One region of the Arthrobacter sp. A5 genome, then DNA from elsewhere that is predicted to be linked to it. Evidence: riboswitches for the same ligand, from Rfam matches in the RefSeq annotation. Region 1 holds a riboswitch; the other holds the start of a gene.
What was found. A riboswitch is a leader RNA that binds a small molecule or an ion and turns the genes downstream of it on or off. The one in region 1 is predicted to bind cyclic di-AMP.
Positions count from the first base shown of each region.

Region 2: another riboswitch for cyclic di-AMP. It lies ahead of ACLLJI_RS02045 (hypothetical protein); the one in region 1 lies ahead of ACLLJI_RS03060 (M23 family metallopeptidase).

Region 1 is NZ_CP180316.1:637,765-645,253, forward strand. Features, by position in the region: gene serC (phosphoserine transaminase) at 1-620, opposite strand, end outside; gene ACLLJI_RS03055 (metal-dependent transcriptional regulator) at 904-1,599, shown strand; cyclic di-AMP (ydaO/yuaA leader) riboswitch at 1,779-2,023, shown strand; gene ACLLJI_RS03060 (M23 family metallopeptidase) at 2,207-2,830, shown strand; cyclic di-AMP (ydaO/yuaA leader) riboswitch at 2,967-3,151, shown strand; gene ACLLJI_RS03065 (C40 family peptidase) at 3,156-3,953, shown strand; gene ACLLJI_RS03070 (NlpC/P60 family protein) at 4,059-4,946, shown strand; gene ACLLJI_RS03075 (HNH endonuclease) at 5,273-5,773, shown strand; gene ACLLJI_RS03080 (VOC family protein) at 5,804-6,214, shown strand; gene mobA (molybdenum cofactor guanylyltransferase) at 6,207-7,022, shown strand; gene ACLLJI_RS03090 (DUF6457 domain-containing protein) at 7,109-7,387, shown strand; gene ACLLJI_RS03095 (molybdopterin molybdotransferase MoeA) at 7,387-7,489, shown strand, end outside.
Region 2 is NZ_CP180316.1:411,688-419,176, forward strand. Features, by position in the region: gene ACLLJI_RS02015 (hypothetical protein) at 1-24, shown strand, start outside; gene ACLLJI_RS02020 (type 1 glutamine amidotransferase domain-containing protein) at 162-941, shown strand; gene ACLLJI_RS02025 (hypothetical protein) at 2,086-2,772, opposite strand; tRNA gene ACLLJI_RS02030 (tRNA-Ser) at 2,954-3,043, opposite strand; gene tadA (tRNA adenosine(34) deaminase TadA) at 3,159-3,671, opposite strand; gene upp (uracil phosphoribosyltransferase) at 3,694-4,329, shown strand; gene ACLLJI_RS02045 (hypothetical protein) at 4,366-5,028, opposite strand; cyclic di-AMP (ydaO/yuaA leader) riboswitch at 5,033-5,216, opposite strand; gene ACLLJI_RS02050 (MarR family winged helix-turn-helix transcriptional regulator) at 5,427-5,930, shown strand; gene ACLLJI_RS02055 (MFS transporter) at 5,927-7,192, shown strand; gene ACLLJI_RS02060 (sensor histidine kinase) at 7,316-7,489, opposite strand, start outside.

The sequences.
Region 1 (7,489 bases):
AGGCCGCCGTCGGACGCAAAATTCTTCTGCGGCGCAAAGTAGTACACATCGGCCTGGGCGATGTCGACGTCGAGGCCGCCGGCCGCCGACGTGGCGTCAATGACCATCAGAGCGCCCTCGTCGGCCCCGGAAACGCGCTGCACCGGCGCGGCCACGCCGGTGGAGGTCTCATTCTGCGGCCAGGCATAAACGTCCACGCCGGCCTCGGCTTGGGCCGCCGGCCGGGTACCGGGCCCGGACGTGATAATGGAAGAGGCGTCCAGGAAAGGAGCCTTGTTGGTGGCCCCGGCGAATTTGGAACCGAACTCGCCGAAGCTCAGGTGCTGGGCCTTCCGCTCCACCAGGCCGAAGGCGGCAATGTCCCAGAACGCCGTGGACCCGCCGACGCCGAGGATCACCTCGTACCCGTCCGGTGCCCTGAAGAACCGGCTCAGCCCGGCGCGTACTTCGCCAACCAGGTTTTTCACCGGCGCCTGACGGTGTGATGTGCCCAGCAGGTTGTGCCCGGCGCCAGCCAGCGCCGCCACTTGCTCCGGCCGTACCTTCGAAGGTCCGGCGCCAAAGCGTCCGTCCAGGGGCAGCAGCGGTGCCGGGATGGTCAGGGCAGTGGATTGGCTCACGGGTAGCTCCAAGAGGATTGAACGGCGGGGCGTTATTGGTTGGTCATAATTCTGCCGTGGCGTGGCACCTCAGCGTTAACCGGTCCGTGTCGCACGACGTAAAGTTCAGCCTCGCTGTGGTCCGGCGGCTTCAGTGGAATAATTTTCCGCCATCTGACAAGCAAGCTAACCTAGAGCAGAGAGTGCAAGGGCCGGCACGAAAAAGTCGCAGGTTCCGTTGCTGGCCCGCATCATGAAAATCGTGCGCGCAGGTTTCCTATCGAAGCGCCAGGAAGGTGTTGACTTGTCCGACTTGATCGACACGACAGAAATGTATTTGAGAACCATCCTGGAGCTGCAAGAGGAAAACATCGTGGCGCTGCGGGCTCGGATTGCCGAGCGCCTGCACCACTCGGGGCCTACTGTCTCGCAGACCATCGGCCGGATGGAGCGCGACGGCCTGGTGGTCGTTTCCGGGGACCGGCATCTGGAGCTGACCGAGACGGGCCGGCATAAGGCAACCCTGGTGATGCGCAAGCACCGCTTGGCGGAGCGGCTGCTCTCCGACGTGATCGGATTGGATTGGGCTTACGTCCACGACGAGGCCTGCCGCTGGGAACACGTCATGAGCGAGCGGGTGGAGAAACGGATCTACGAGCTGCTGGGCCATCCGGAGGAGTCGCCCTACGGTAACCCCATTCCGGGCCTTGAGGCTTTGGGCGGACGCTCGTCGAAGGCTTTCACCGACGGGGTCATCAATCTGTTGGACGCCATGCCGCTGTACACCGCATCGTCAAGGGTGGAGATCTGCCGGCTGTCCGAGCGGATTCAAGTGGATCCGGAATTGCTGACCCAGCTCGACGAGGGCGGATTGCGCCCGGGCGCGCGGATTTCGCTGGCCCTGGTGGGCGACTACATCTCCGTGCGGGTGCCCGATATCGACGGCGCATTGGAGCTTCCGCCCGAGGTTGCTGCCCATGTGTTTGTCTCCGTGAGCTGATTACGCTCTGCGCGGAACCCGGTCGCGCGTTTGTCGCCTGTACTGTAGCACCTAGCAGCCACCACCAAACCTAGTGAAGGTGGGACGACGGATGAGTTGTCCATAGGAATTATAACGAATCCGTTACGGGGAAAAGTTTCTACCGTATAGTAGCTACCTGGCGCTGATACCAAAGCGTTACCTTTCCGTCGCCGAACCTTGCCAGCGGAACATAGGAAAAACCGCATGGCAAGGGCGGGGGACCCACTCAACGGCAGCTGAAGACACGCTGCCTTGGGGTGAAGTCCGTCCGGGCATGAGACGGCTGAGGCGGCCATTCCATTCGGATACGACGGGGCCGTGCCGTGCCCTCCGGGCCGAGCTGCAGATCATTCCCCAGACTCGAATCCGACAGCTGACTCCGCAGGCGTACGAGAGAGGCTCAACCTTGTCCACGATTCACCGGCATGGCCGCAGACGCGGGTTTCCTGTGGCTCCCGCGTCACCCGCTGCCCCAATCTGCCGACGCAACACCATCCACCGCGAACGGCGGAGCAATCGCCGGCACCCCTCGGTGCGGGGGCTGTTCCGTGGGGCCGTTTCCGCCGGGATTAGCCAGACAGCGGGCATGGCATTGGCGGCGACCGGCCTGGCACTGGCCGTGACCATGCCGACGACGGCGGCGACTCTGTCCGTCGGTGCAGCCGGGCGTGCAGCGGCCGAAGATGCCGTCATTACGGCGGATCCGGGCGTGCCGATGGCATTTGATCGTCCCCAGGTGAGCAGCCGGCCCGACGCGGACGGCAAGCTGCATCAGACTCTCGCCGTGTCCGCCGCCGAGGTCACTGCTGCCGCAGCCAAAGGTGTCCTGAGTGCGCCGCTGGATACCCTACAGCAGACCTCGGGCTTCGGTAGCCGCATCAACCCGTTGACCGGAGAGATGGGGGAGGTCCATACCGGCCAAGACTACGGTGTGGCTTGCGGCAGTGCCGTTCATGGTGCGGCCGGCGGCACCGTGACCTTCGCTGGGTGGCATCCCTACGGCGGCGGAAACCGTATTGTGATCGATCACGGCAACGGCCTGTCGACCACGTACAACCACCTCTCACAGATCGGCGTGACCGTCGGCCAGACGCTGGAGCGCGGGGCACGGATCTCTCTCAGCGGCACCACTGGCTCCTCGACGGGCTGCCATCTGCACTTCGAGGTAGTGGTCAACGGCACCCTTGTTGACCCCCTCGGCTGGCTCTGACGCCAGCACTTTTTCACAGCGCCATCCACAGCTCACCGTGACCAGAATGTGACATTGCGTTGAATCTGTTGTAGCGTCTTACTCGCGCCAAGTTGTACAGAAGTTGGCGCCCATGAGTGGATTGCCTAGCTCTGCCACCGCTCACGGTCCGTTCGCAACAATCGTCTGGCAGGGGCGGGGGAACCAATAACGGACTTCGTCAGAAGTCCTTGGGGTGAAGCCGCGAAGCGTTCATCGGAAGAAATTCCGCAGAATGTGGAGCGGCCGGGTGACTCCCATCCGAATCCGACAGCTTACCTCGCAGGCATTGGGAGAGGCTTCAGCCGTGTCATCAGTCAATACCCTTGGTCGCCATAGAGTGGCCACGGTCAGTAAAAACCCGCTTTCGGCCATTTCGAAGGCCGTATCCTCCAATGCGGGGACCGTGGGCCGGCAGGCAGCGGTCATCGCCGCGGCTTCGGGCCTGATCCTAAGCATCGGACTTCCGGCGCAGGCGTCAGAAACCGGTCGCGTCACCACCGATGCGTCCGCAGCCGTTCAGGTTGCTCCGCTGTCGATCACGGCACCGGCCACCGCCGCGGTGTCCTTCGACCGTCCCGCCGTCAGCTCCACGCCGGCTCCTGTAGTCGCCGCAGCAGCACCGATCGCCGCAGCAGCACCGATCGCCGCAGCAGCACCGATCGCTGCAGTTGCACCGCTCGCCGAAGCAGCCGACCAGGTGACTGCTGCTCAGAACACCGCAGCCGAAGCCGTCGCAAAGACCGAGGCCGTTGCCGCTCCTGTCGTGGGCAGTGGGCATGCGGGCGTCGCAGCGGCCGCCTATGCAGGAATCGGACATCCCTATGTCTGGGGCGGCACCAGCACCTCGGGCTGGGACTGTTCAGGATTTGTGCAGTGGGCATACGCCCAAGCAGGAATTTCCGTTCCGCGGACCAACCAGTGGAGCGGAATGGTTCAGACATCCAACCCGCAGCCCGGCGATCTGGTTGTACAGAACGGCGGAGTCCACGTCGGCATCTACGTGGGTAACGGCATGGTCATCAGTGCGCTGAACCCGAGCGTCGGCACAGTACTGCTGCCGGCCACCGCTACCGGAACCTCCGTCTTCTACACCCTTCCGTAACCGCCAGCACATTCCAAACGGGCCGATGGCCCGCGAAAAAAATCCGCCGAGGCCCTTGCCCGGAAGCTGCCCCTTCAGCTTGAAGACATTGAAAGTGAGTACCACATGACCTCTCGTGCACCTATTGCACGGCACCGCGCCGTGGTGTCAAAGACCAAATCGATTTCAGTTATTGCAAAAGCCGTAACTTCGAATGCGGGCGGCGTAGGCCGCCAGGCCGCAGTCATTGCAGCCGCATCCGGTCTGGTCCTGACTAGCGGTATCGCCGCCAACGCCGCTGAGCCCTCGATGACGCGGGTGTCCGACGCATCCTCGACCCTTAACGTCAAAGCGGCAGCGCTGCAGGCCATTACCGCCGACGCGACTGCCGCGGTGTCGTTCGTCAAGCCGACTGTGACGTCGATCCCGGCCCCGCCGCCTGCGCCGGTAGCTCCCGTTGAGGCGCAGGCCGACCAGATCGCACCGGTCGTCCAGGAAGCCGTCGCGAACACGAACAACGCTGCCCCTGCAGCGGCTGCCCCTGCAGCGGCTGCCCCTGCAGCGGCTGCCCCTGTAGTGGCTGCTCCGGCCGCAGCCCCTGCTCCCGCCGCAGCCCCTGCTCCCGCCGCAGCCCCTGCTCCGGCCGCAGCCCCTGCTGCGGCCGCAGCCCCTGCTGCCGCCAGCGGAGTCGGCGCCACTATCGCCGCAGCCGCCTACTCGCAGCTCGGAGTCCACCAGGACTGCACCGCACTCGCCAGCAACGCCCTTGCCGCCGCGGGCATCTTCTACCACGGCTGGCCGGCCGGCTACATGTCCCTGGGACGTACGGTCTCCGCCGCTGAAGCCCAGCCTGGCGATCTGATCTACTACGACAACGCAGGCGCCGGTGTGCCCCACATCGCCGTCTATGTCGGCAATGGCCAGGCAATCCACGGCGGATTCAACGGTGGTAACACTGAGCTGTTCACCGCGTACCTGGGTTCCGGCCCGGTCTTCATTGCGATCGGCCACTAGCATAATCTGCGTCAACGGCTGAAGCAGCTTTCACAAGGTCCCCGCGGATTGCGGGGACCTTTTGCTGCTTAAACGCGTGCAGCGTCGGGTTAGGCGAGGACGCAGGAACGAGAGTTAAGCGCCGCCAGCGCCGGGACGGACGACGGTGGCAGCGCCCGGTTGGTGACTGCGGCAATGCCTGGTTGGTGACTGAGGCAGTCCATCACCGGATTGGGCGAATCGGGCATCGAGTGTTTAGTCTTATCCTGACGATCCACGGTTCGGGCACGCGGAGGGCAGCCGGCTCTCCGGCAACGGTCCCGGAACTTGCCGGAAGAAGCTTGTGCATGCGCACTCTCATTCTGAATGCTGGATATGAGCCCCTGGCAGTTGTGACTTTCCGCCGGGCGCTGGTCCTTGTCCTCACCGGGAAGGCGAGCGTCATCGCCGAAACCGACGACCCCGTGGTGGGCCCGAGCGGGATTCTGGGTAGGCCGTCCGTGATCCTGCTGACGCGATATGTGCGGCTTCCGTATAACCGTCCGGCCCCCGTTACCCGGCGCGGCGTGCTGCGCCGCGATGATCACCGGTGCGCCTATTGCGGCAAGACCGCGAGCACAGTGGACCACGTCGAACCCCGGTCCAGGGGCGGGATCGACAGCTGGGAGAACCTGGTGGCGTGCTGCCTGCGCTGCAACGGACTCAAGGGGGACCACACACCCGCGCAGATGGGGTGGAAACTGCATACCACCCCGCAGCCTCCGCGCAGCGGTTTTTGGCAGATCAAGGAGCTGGATAAGCCGGTGCCGGAGTGGGTACCGTTCCTTCGGCAGGAGTCGGCGGCGTAAGCTGTACCCATACGCCGAGGTTAGGACGCCATGATGATGCAGCCGGTCACGTTTGTGGAGATTCACAGTCCCGATATGGCTGCGACACGTACCTTTATGCAGGCCACCTTTGGCTGGGACCCGCAGCCCTTCGGCACGCCGGAGTATCTGATGACGGAGCACGGTAGCGCGTCCGGCGTTGACACCGGACTGATGGCTTCCCAAGACGGCGATCCGCACGCCACGCCTGTCATCGCCGTTCCCGATCTGGAGGCCGCAATGGCCGCTGTTGTCAGCAACGGGGGCGCCATTGTGTATCCGCGCTTCAACAAAGGTGCGGCTGGTGGCGCCTGTTACGTTGTGGACCCCGCTGGTGTCCTGATCGGCCTGCACGAGATGCAGCCGGCTGCCGCCGAAAGCGCGGACGACGGCGGTAGTGAGGAACGTCTGGGCTTTGCCTGAGTTGGCCGGTTCAGCCCGGTTCGCCATTGTCGGGGCGATAATCCTCGCCGGCGGGCGGTCATCGCGTCTGGGCGGAATCGCGAAAGCGGCGCTGCTGATCGGCGGAGTGAGCCTGCTTTCCGGTACTGTCGATGCCGCACGAGGAGCACTGCACGCCGGCGAACGCAGCCAGGTCCGTCGACCTTCCATCGTCGTGGTCGGTCCGGTGCAGCAGCTGCTGAGTCTGCTGGGACCGTCGGGAGCCGGCGGCGAATCCTCGCCGGAGGCCTCCGTTCCATCGACCATACCGGCGCCGGAGGTGTTGCTGGTCCGTGAGGACCCGCCATATTCGGGGCCCGCTGCTGCAATGGCAGCCGGCTTGGCCCTGCTCACGGGCACTGCCACGGGCACTGCCACTGCCGGCGCCGCACCCGATACGGGTGCCGGTGGCGAATGCGTTTTGGTGCTCGCCTGCGACATGCCCCACGTCTCCACAGTCGTCTCCTCGTTGCTTCGCCGGCTCGAAACCGCAGCAGCGGAGCACCTACCACAGGGTGTGGAGGGCTGGCTGGCTTCAGATCAAGGACGTGATCAGCCGTTGGCCGCGGTTTACCGGATGGCGCCGCTCCTTCGTGCCGTTGAACTGGCACGAGCGTCCGGCTCGCTAAAGAATGCCTCGGTGTTCCGCCTGATTGCTAGTCTGGACTTGGTTCGTGTGGACGTTCCTGCCGGCAGCACTGCGGACGTTGACAGTTGGGGTGATGCGGCGGCTCTGGGAATTGACGGCATTCCGGGGCTCAGCCCACCCGATGCCGCCGACGATGAGTGACGCCGGCTTTAACACGCATGAGCCAGAATCGTAACCAAAGCCTGTCGCAGCCAGCGATCCAGACCGATATGCACGGAGGAACAGTCATGAAGAGCCAGGAAGAAGTGCTGGAGGATTGGGTCCACACGCTGCTGCAGGCCTTTGAGATTGCCGACCTGACGATTGATACCAATGCCGTCCTCAAGGTTGCCGGCGAGGCCGCGCACGCTGTGGTGCGCCCGGCCGCTCCACTGACGACGTTTATCGCCGGACTCGCAGCCGGGCTGGCTGCCGGTTCAGGTCAGGCAGCCGAAGCTGCAGCCATGCGGGCGGCGCTGGAACTGGCCGGGAATTTAGCGGTTGCCGAAGCCGGCGGGGAGGATTAGTGGGCCGCGCCAACCCGGCGCCGGCCCTCATGGCGGCGGAACCGTCGGGTGCTGCGGCAGCAGCCGGGAACTTCGGTGACGGACCCGTCGCACAAGATCCCA
Region 2 (7,489 bases), 230 kb from region 1:
GGTTCGATGAGCCTGTATGGCTAAACATAAATATCCGACTGCGGCCGAGGAGGCCTCGTACGGGTGATTCGAGGTGCAGACGACTACCACCGTCTCAGACGGGCAGGGAGGGCCCGAATTGGGCTGGGCGTAGGGTGGAAGTTAGACGAAAGGAACACTTCATGAAGAAAATCCTCATGGTACTGACCAGCGTTTCCGAGATCGGCGATACCGGAGAGAAGACCGGCTACAACGTGGCCGAAGCTGCACATCCCTGGAAGGTCTTCAGGGATTCCGGGCATTTCGTCGACTTTGCGTCCATCCAGGGCGGCCAGCCCCCGCGCGACGAGGTGGACTCAGAAGATCCCATCCAGGTCGCCTTCACGGAGGACGAGACCACGCGCGCCGGTCTCTACAACACTGCCCGCGTCGACGTCGTTGATCCCGACCAGTACGACGCCGTCTTCCTCGTGGGCGGCCACGGCACCATGTGGGACTTCCCGGACAGCGAAGGCTTGCAGAATCTGGTGGCCAGCGTCTACAACGCCGGCGGCTTGGTGGGCGCGGTCTGCCACGGACCGGCCGGCCTGCTGAAAGTGGAATTGGAGAACGGGCTTCGCCTCGTCGAGGGCCGGAAGGTGGCCGCCTTCACCAACGACGAGGAGGTTGCCACAGGGAAGGACAAGGTGATCCCGTTCTTTTTGGCAGACCGACTTGAGGAACAGGGCGCCACCCACGTCTCCGCTGATGTCTTTGAGGAGAAAGTCGTGGTTGACGACCGCCTGGTGACCGGCCAGAACCCGGCCTCAGCCGCCGGCGTGGCCAAGGAGATGGAGAAGCTCTTCGCAGAGGTCATCCACCAGGAAAAAGCCGAGGAACAGCACGAGACGGAGGCTCTGCGCGCCGAGAAGGACGCCGAAAAAAACGCAAAGAAGAAGGCAGCGGCAGAAGCGGAGCACTAACACCAACAGCGGACTGAAACTGACGGCCGCCCCGACAACGGGGCGGCCGTCAGTCGGCGTACGTGCGCCGGCAACCACACTGTCCAACGCATCGCCGACCTGCTTCAGGTTCCGCGCTCCACGATCTACGGCCACCTCAACAAATCAAGCATCGGACGACGGCCCACGCTTACTGGGGTCCGGCCAAAACAGCATCTATTATGGCGGCGCACAACCTGGTCATCACCTAGCCCAGAGCCTTGAATTAGCCCAGTCGTGAGGTACGCCTACGTGGCTTACGGGCACGAGTTTCACCGAGGGGTAGCTTGCAAGCACCGCAGACAGGACGCGTGACCGTCCCGACTCAATGCGTGTCGCGCATGTGTTGGATCAGAGTCAGCGGGCCAAATGTTCGAGCCATCTGGCTTGTACGTTCGCTGAAGTCTGCGGCAGACACATGGGCACACCCGGTCGAAATCGGCGAATGGTGGGACCGGCCCGCGATTCCGTTCCATGTCGTGCTTGCTGGAGGACGGGACGTGATTGAGGTAGCCGTTCGCCTTTGGTCGAACGCCGGCTTGATACCGGTGCTCTTCGGGCAGATGTGATTGACGGCTAGAAAATTCGAATCGACCAGGTCCCGGCACACATCGTGCACCGGGCGCGCGCAGCCATCGCGTCATGATTTGGACGATTGGATCCCCTGAACACTCCGCTCGTCGAGATCAGTCAGGTGTGCGTCGATCTCGCCCGCTAGTTTTCGGATTGCGCCCGCGATCATTCCAGAGGAGCAGGGTGCATAGCCGCAAGGAACAAGTTTCCATCGGGGGTTGGCGACAGCATCCATCTCGTCAAAAGGTCGACGAATCGGGTCAGGTGGTTCACGACACGGGCGGCAGCCGCGTCGGGGTCCTGCCCCGTGTAGGCACGTACGGCGTCGTCGACTGTGCTCCGGGCGCCAAGGCTCGCAGCGATGTCCTGAAGCCCGAGATGAACCAGCCCGTTACGGAGTTTTGACTGCCCCAGAACCCACACCGACTCAGGGTCGTCCAGGAATGCCATCATTTCAGCGGATTGAGAGGGCCGGCCACCATCATTTCGCATAATTTCGAGGGCTGTCAGGGACTGGAAGAGGGCGACGAATCGATGCTGGCGAGCGGCGGCTTCACACCACGCACACAGTGATCGGGACACGCTCAGCACCGCGGACGAGGAAGCGCTCTGGACGGTCAGGAGGGCTGCTGCTAGACCTAAAAGGCGGGACGGGTCCGTGCTGATGCAACTCAATGCCGGAGTCATTCAGAAGAGCAGCAGCGACGTTACCGACACCAATGCTAAGTCTCCCTATGGCGGGACCGACGGTTGAAAGGTCGCCGACCTGCTCAGGCGCGAGCCCCGTCAGATAGTGCGCGCTGACAAGGCTCGTGTACGGGCTACCTTCAAGGATGACAACCGACAGGTCGTCGCGGAGAAAATCGAAGAGTCGGCCTCGCCGGTTAGGCGGGAAGAAAGCGCCGTGGTTCGCCCGGAGAAGCTCGTCGAAATGAGTGACGACTTTCTGCAGGTTTCGCTTGGTGTCGGCAAAGAACTTGCCGCTCATTCGAGCGGCCTTCGCAGTGCCAGCGTCCCAGTTTGCCTCCAGGCGCCAGCCAAGGGTCTTTTCGAAGGGGAGCTGCGCCTCGTAGGCAGCCATGGCTCCGTACTGGACAAGGGCGACCTCCGCGGCGGCCGCGGAAGACGGAAGGCCGATCAACGAGGTAGCTATGTAGTGCATGTCGGCCCGTGCGATGTCGAGGGCGATGACCTCAATCGGGTCGAGATCCGTTGCAGCCGTGCGCCTATCCTTTCGCATAACCAGGGGCTCGGCCGCCTCGGTGACCGAGTCGATCGCGGACTGCGCATTGCTCCCGGGGGTACTGAGCGCAGGGCATCGCGAGAATTTCGTTACCGCTGCGTTACTGAGGGGCCAATTTCGGGACAAAGCAAAACCCCCACTTCCCTTTGTTCATAAGGGAGGCAGGGGCCTTGCCGCTTGGCGGTGACGGTGGGATTTGAACCCACGTTAGGCTCTCACCTAAACAACATTTCGAGTGTTGCACCTTCGGCCGCTCGGACACGTCACCAACGCAGTTACTTTACCGGACGGACGGCCTGCTTCCCAAAAGCGCCGCTGTCCAGGGCCGAGTTCGCGCCGGTCGAGGGTCGCAGGCGGGCGGGGAACGGCTCGGGCGCAACAACTTACGGAAGGCGCCGGCCGGCGAAAAAGTCCTGCAGCAGGGCCGCACACTCGCCATCCCGGACGCCGGGGAACACCTCCACCCAGTGATTGAGCCGTCGTTCGCGCAGAATATCGAAAACGGATCCGGCCGCACCGGCTTTCTCGTCCCAGGCCCCGAAGACCACTCGGGGGAGCCTGGCCAGCACAATGGCTCCTGCACACATGGCGCAAGGTTCCAGCGTGACCGCGAGCGTGCAGCCGTCCAGCCGCCACGAGCCCAGCGCCCGCGCCGCCGCGCGGATCGCGACCATCTCAGCGTGCGCCGTCGGATCTTCCAAGGCAACGCGCTCGTTGCAGCCAGCGCCCAGGACCGACCCGTCGGGACCCAGGACGACGGCGCCGATCGGCACGTCCGCGGTGGCTGCGGCCAGCTCTGCCTGTTCCAGCGCCAGACCCATCCATTCGCGGTGCTGAGCACGGTCTCGGCCGCCGCCGGGTGCGGGAGCTGCGGGGAACTTCGCTGTTGGGGTCACGGCTCAATGGTAACTTTTACCTATGCGCGTACTTGTTGCGGACCACCCGCTCGTTGCCCACAAACTCACCGTTCTCCGGGACAAGAACACCACTTCTCCGATTTTCCGGCTGCTGACCGAAGAGCTGGTCACGCTGCTGGCCTACGAGGCAACGCGTGATGTCCGGGTTGAGCCGGTCAACATCGAAACCCCGGTGACGACGACGGTCGGCACCGGGCTGCGCAAGCCCACGCCGCTGGTAGTCCCGATTCTGCGCGCCGGCCTGGGCATGCTGGAGGGGATGACGCGGTTGCTCCCCACTGCGGAGGTCGGCTTTCTGGGAATGGCCCGCAATGAGGAGACGCTGGAGGCGATCACCTACGCCGAGCGTTTGCCGGATGACCTGACCGGGCGCCAGGTCTATGTGCTGGATCCCATGCTGGCAACCGGGGGTACCCTGCGCGAGGCAATCAAGTTCTTGTTTGCCCGGGGCGCGGATGACATCACCTGCATCTGCCTGCTGGCGGCCCCGGAGGGCCTGGCAAAGCTGCGCGAGGAGCTCGAAGGCAGGAACGTCACGATCGTGCTCGCCTCGATTGACGAAAAACTGAACGAGAATTCCTATATCGTGCCAGGTCTAGGCGACGCGGGCGACCGGCTCTACGGCGTGGTGGGCTGACCGCAGCTCCTGAGGGGGCGGGTGGTCGAGGGCCGCTTAGTACCAGTTCATGGCCGTTTCGTGCTGCCAGGCACCGCACGGTGAGCCGTAGCGGTTCTGAATGTAATCGAGTCCCCACTGGATCTGCGTCTGGTAGTTGTTCTTCCAGTCCGCTCCGGTGCTGTCCATTTTCTCGGCGGGAAGCGACTGGGCTATTCCGTAGGCCAGGCTGGACGGGTTTTCCGCGGTTGTCGTCCAGTCGGATTCCTGGGTCCACAGCGGCACCAGGCAGGTCATCTGATCCTGGCCCCAGCCGAAGGAGGCCAGCACACTGGCGGCGTAGGCACGCGCACCGGCCGGATCGTTGACGGCGCCGCCGTTCGCGCCGAGCACCTGGACGCCCGAGGCAGCGCCGCTGACGTTGGGCGTCGCGGCGGGCGCGGCGCTGGATTTCACGTCCGTGCGGGTGAATGCCATTGGTACATTGCCTGGCGCAGAGACGGGTGCATCGGCTGTGGGCGCAACAGTCGCGGATCCGTCGTGGCTCAGGGCCGCATTGGACGCGCCCATCCCCACGAGCAGGAAGCCGGCGACAGCGATGGCGGTCATTCGCTGGCCCACGGGACCTGGCTTCGGGGCCGCTTCCCATAGCTGCCGGACTGCTGACTTTCGACGGGTCGGTGTGACGCGGCGTCGGCCGTGCTGAATGTTTTCGGACATGCTGCAAACCTCTCTCGACGCCTGCGAGGTGAGCTGTCGGGTTCGGATGAGAGCATCCGGCCGTCCGATCTGCGCGGCAAGGAGCGGCACGGACCGGATGGCTTAGCCCCAAGGGCTTCCTGCGGAAGCCCGGATGTGGGTCCCCCGTCTCTGCCGTTTCTCGAACGGAACGTGGGCGGGGGCAGAGCTCGGCGATCCGGCCACGGACACCAGGGAGCAATGATTTGCTGATTTTGGCGCCTCCATCACAATACCGGACTCGCCGCCGAGTGTCACATTTTGATAACGGACAGCTTTTGTGTAATCTGCTGCGCAATCTTTTTGGGGACAGGCCAAGCTCAGGATTTACTTAGCAAGGGTAATGACTTACGGTAACTATGTAGCTTGAAATGCACCTAATGAGCGGGCTGATGACTGTGGCAGCGACCAAGCCGACGACGAAGGCAAGAACCGCACGTGAAAAGGATCCGGACGACGGCTCCGCGCCGGACGCGGGCCCACTGGCGGTGGATCTGCGCATCGCAGTCATGCGCACCTCGCGGCGGCTGCGCACGGAGGCCAGCGGCGAGGCTGTCTCGCCGGGCCAATACTCGGTCCTCGCAGCCATCCATCATGCTCCGATGACCCTGCGTCAGCTCGCCGACTGGGAGCATATTCAGGCGCCGTCGATGACCAGGATTGTCAACGCGCTGGAAATGGCCGGTCTGGTCACGCGCCGCGAACACCCCACGGACGGGCGGCAGGTCCTAGTGAATATCACGGACGCTGGGACGGGTGTGCTGGCGGACGCGCGCAGTCACCGTACCGCGTGGCTTGCCGAGCGACTGGCCGCGATGGAACCCCAGGAGCGCGCAGTGCTCCGCGAGGCCGCCCGAATCCTGCAGGGAATGAGCGCCAGATGAAGGACATGTTCCGGGCCCTGAAGGTCTACAACTACCGGTTATGGGTCGGCGGGGCACTGGTCTCCAATATCGGAACCTGGATGCAGCGGGTCGCCCAGGACTGGCTGGTCCTGACGATCCTGACCAATAATTCCGGCACTGCCGTGGGTATCACTACCGGGCTGCAGTTTCTGCCCATCATTTTCATTGGGCCCTACGCGGGGCTGCTGGGAGACCGCGTGTCCAAGCGCAGGATCCTGCTCTGCACGCAGACGGCGATGGCCATCTGCGCGCTTACGCTGGGTCTGCTGGTCGTGACGAACACGGTCCAGCTGTGGCAGGTTTTCACGCTGGCACTGCTGCTTGGCGTGGCCAGCGCGATCGACGCGCCGTCCCGGCAGGCGTTTGTCTCGGAGGTGGTGGAACAGAGAGACGTTCCCAACGCCGTCGCCCTGAACAGCGCGTCCTTTAACCTGGCACGACTGGCCGGTCCCGGCGTCGCCGGTCTGTTGATCGCGTGGTTCGGCACCGGGACCGCATTCCTGCTCAACGCCGCAAGCTTCATTGCCGTGCTGATCTCGCTGCTGCGGATGCGCACGGAGGAGCTGCATCCATCGGAGCGGGCGCCGCGCGGCAAGGGCCAGATCCGGGAGGGCCTGGGCTACATCCGCCAGCGCCCCGATCTGATGATGATCATGGTGCTGGTCGGCGTGGTCGGGACGTTCGGCATGAACTTCCAGATCACCAATGCGCTGATGGCCACGAGCGTGTTTCACCTTGGCCCGGGGGAGTACGGCCTGCTGGGCTCCGTGATGGCGCTGGGCACGCTGGCCGCTGCCCTGCTGGCCGCCCGCCGGCAGGGCACCCGGATGCGCTACGTGATCGGCGGCGTCCTCGCGTTTGCCTTGTTCGCGGGGATTGCGGCGCTGATGCCCAGCTACTGGCTGTACGCCGTGGCGCTGATACCGGTGGGACTCGCGTCCCTGACGTTCATGAATGCCTGCAATACCAGCATCCAGCTTTCCACCGATTCGGTCATGCGCGGACGGGTGCTGGCGGTGTATATGGTGGTGCTGCAGGGCGGAACTCCGATCGGGGCGCCGCTGATCGGCTGGATCGGAACCGTGTTCGGGGCCCGCTGGTCCGTGGGGATCGGGGCAGTGGTGGCCGTGGTGGCGGGTGCGTGGGCCCTGATCCTGCTCAACCGGCGCAACGACGTCCGGTTGCGGGACCAGATGCACCGCGTCACGCAGTTCAGTTTCCGGCGTCCGCTCCGTAGCTGACGGGCGACGACGGTGGGGCGGCGCCGCGGTTGGCGGCACGGCGGCAGGCGTGCCGCGGTTGACGGTGCCCGCCGCCGTCGTCAGTGCTGCCGCAGCCGTCAGTGCCTGCCGTCGCCGTCGGCTCTATGCGATGACCAGCGCGGCGGGCAGCCGGATGGCGAACGTGGTGCGCCCGGGTCTGCTGGTGAGCTCGATTCGGCCCCCGTGCGCATTGGCAATCGCCTGCACGATGGCCAGCCCCAGACCCGTGGTGCCCGTAGCGCCGGAACGGGCGGAGTCGGCGCGGGCAAAGCGGTC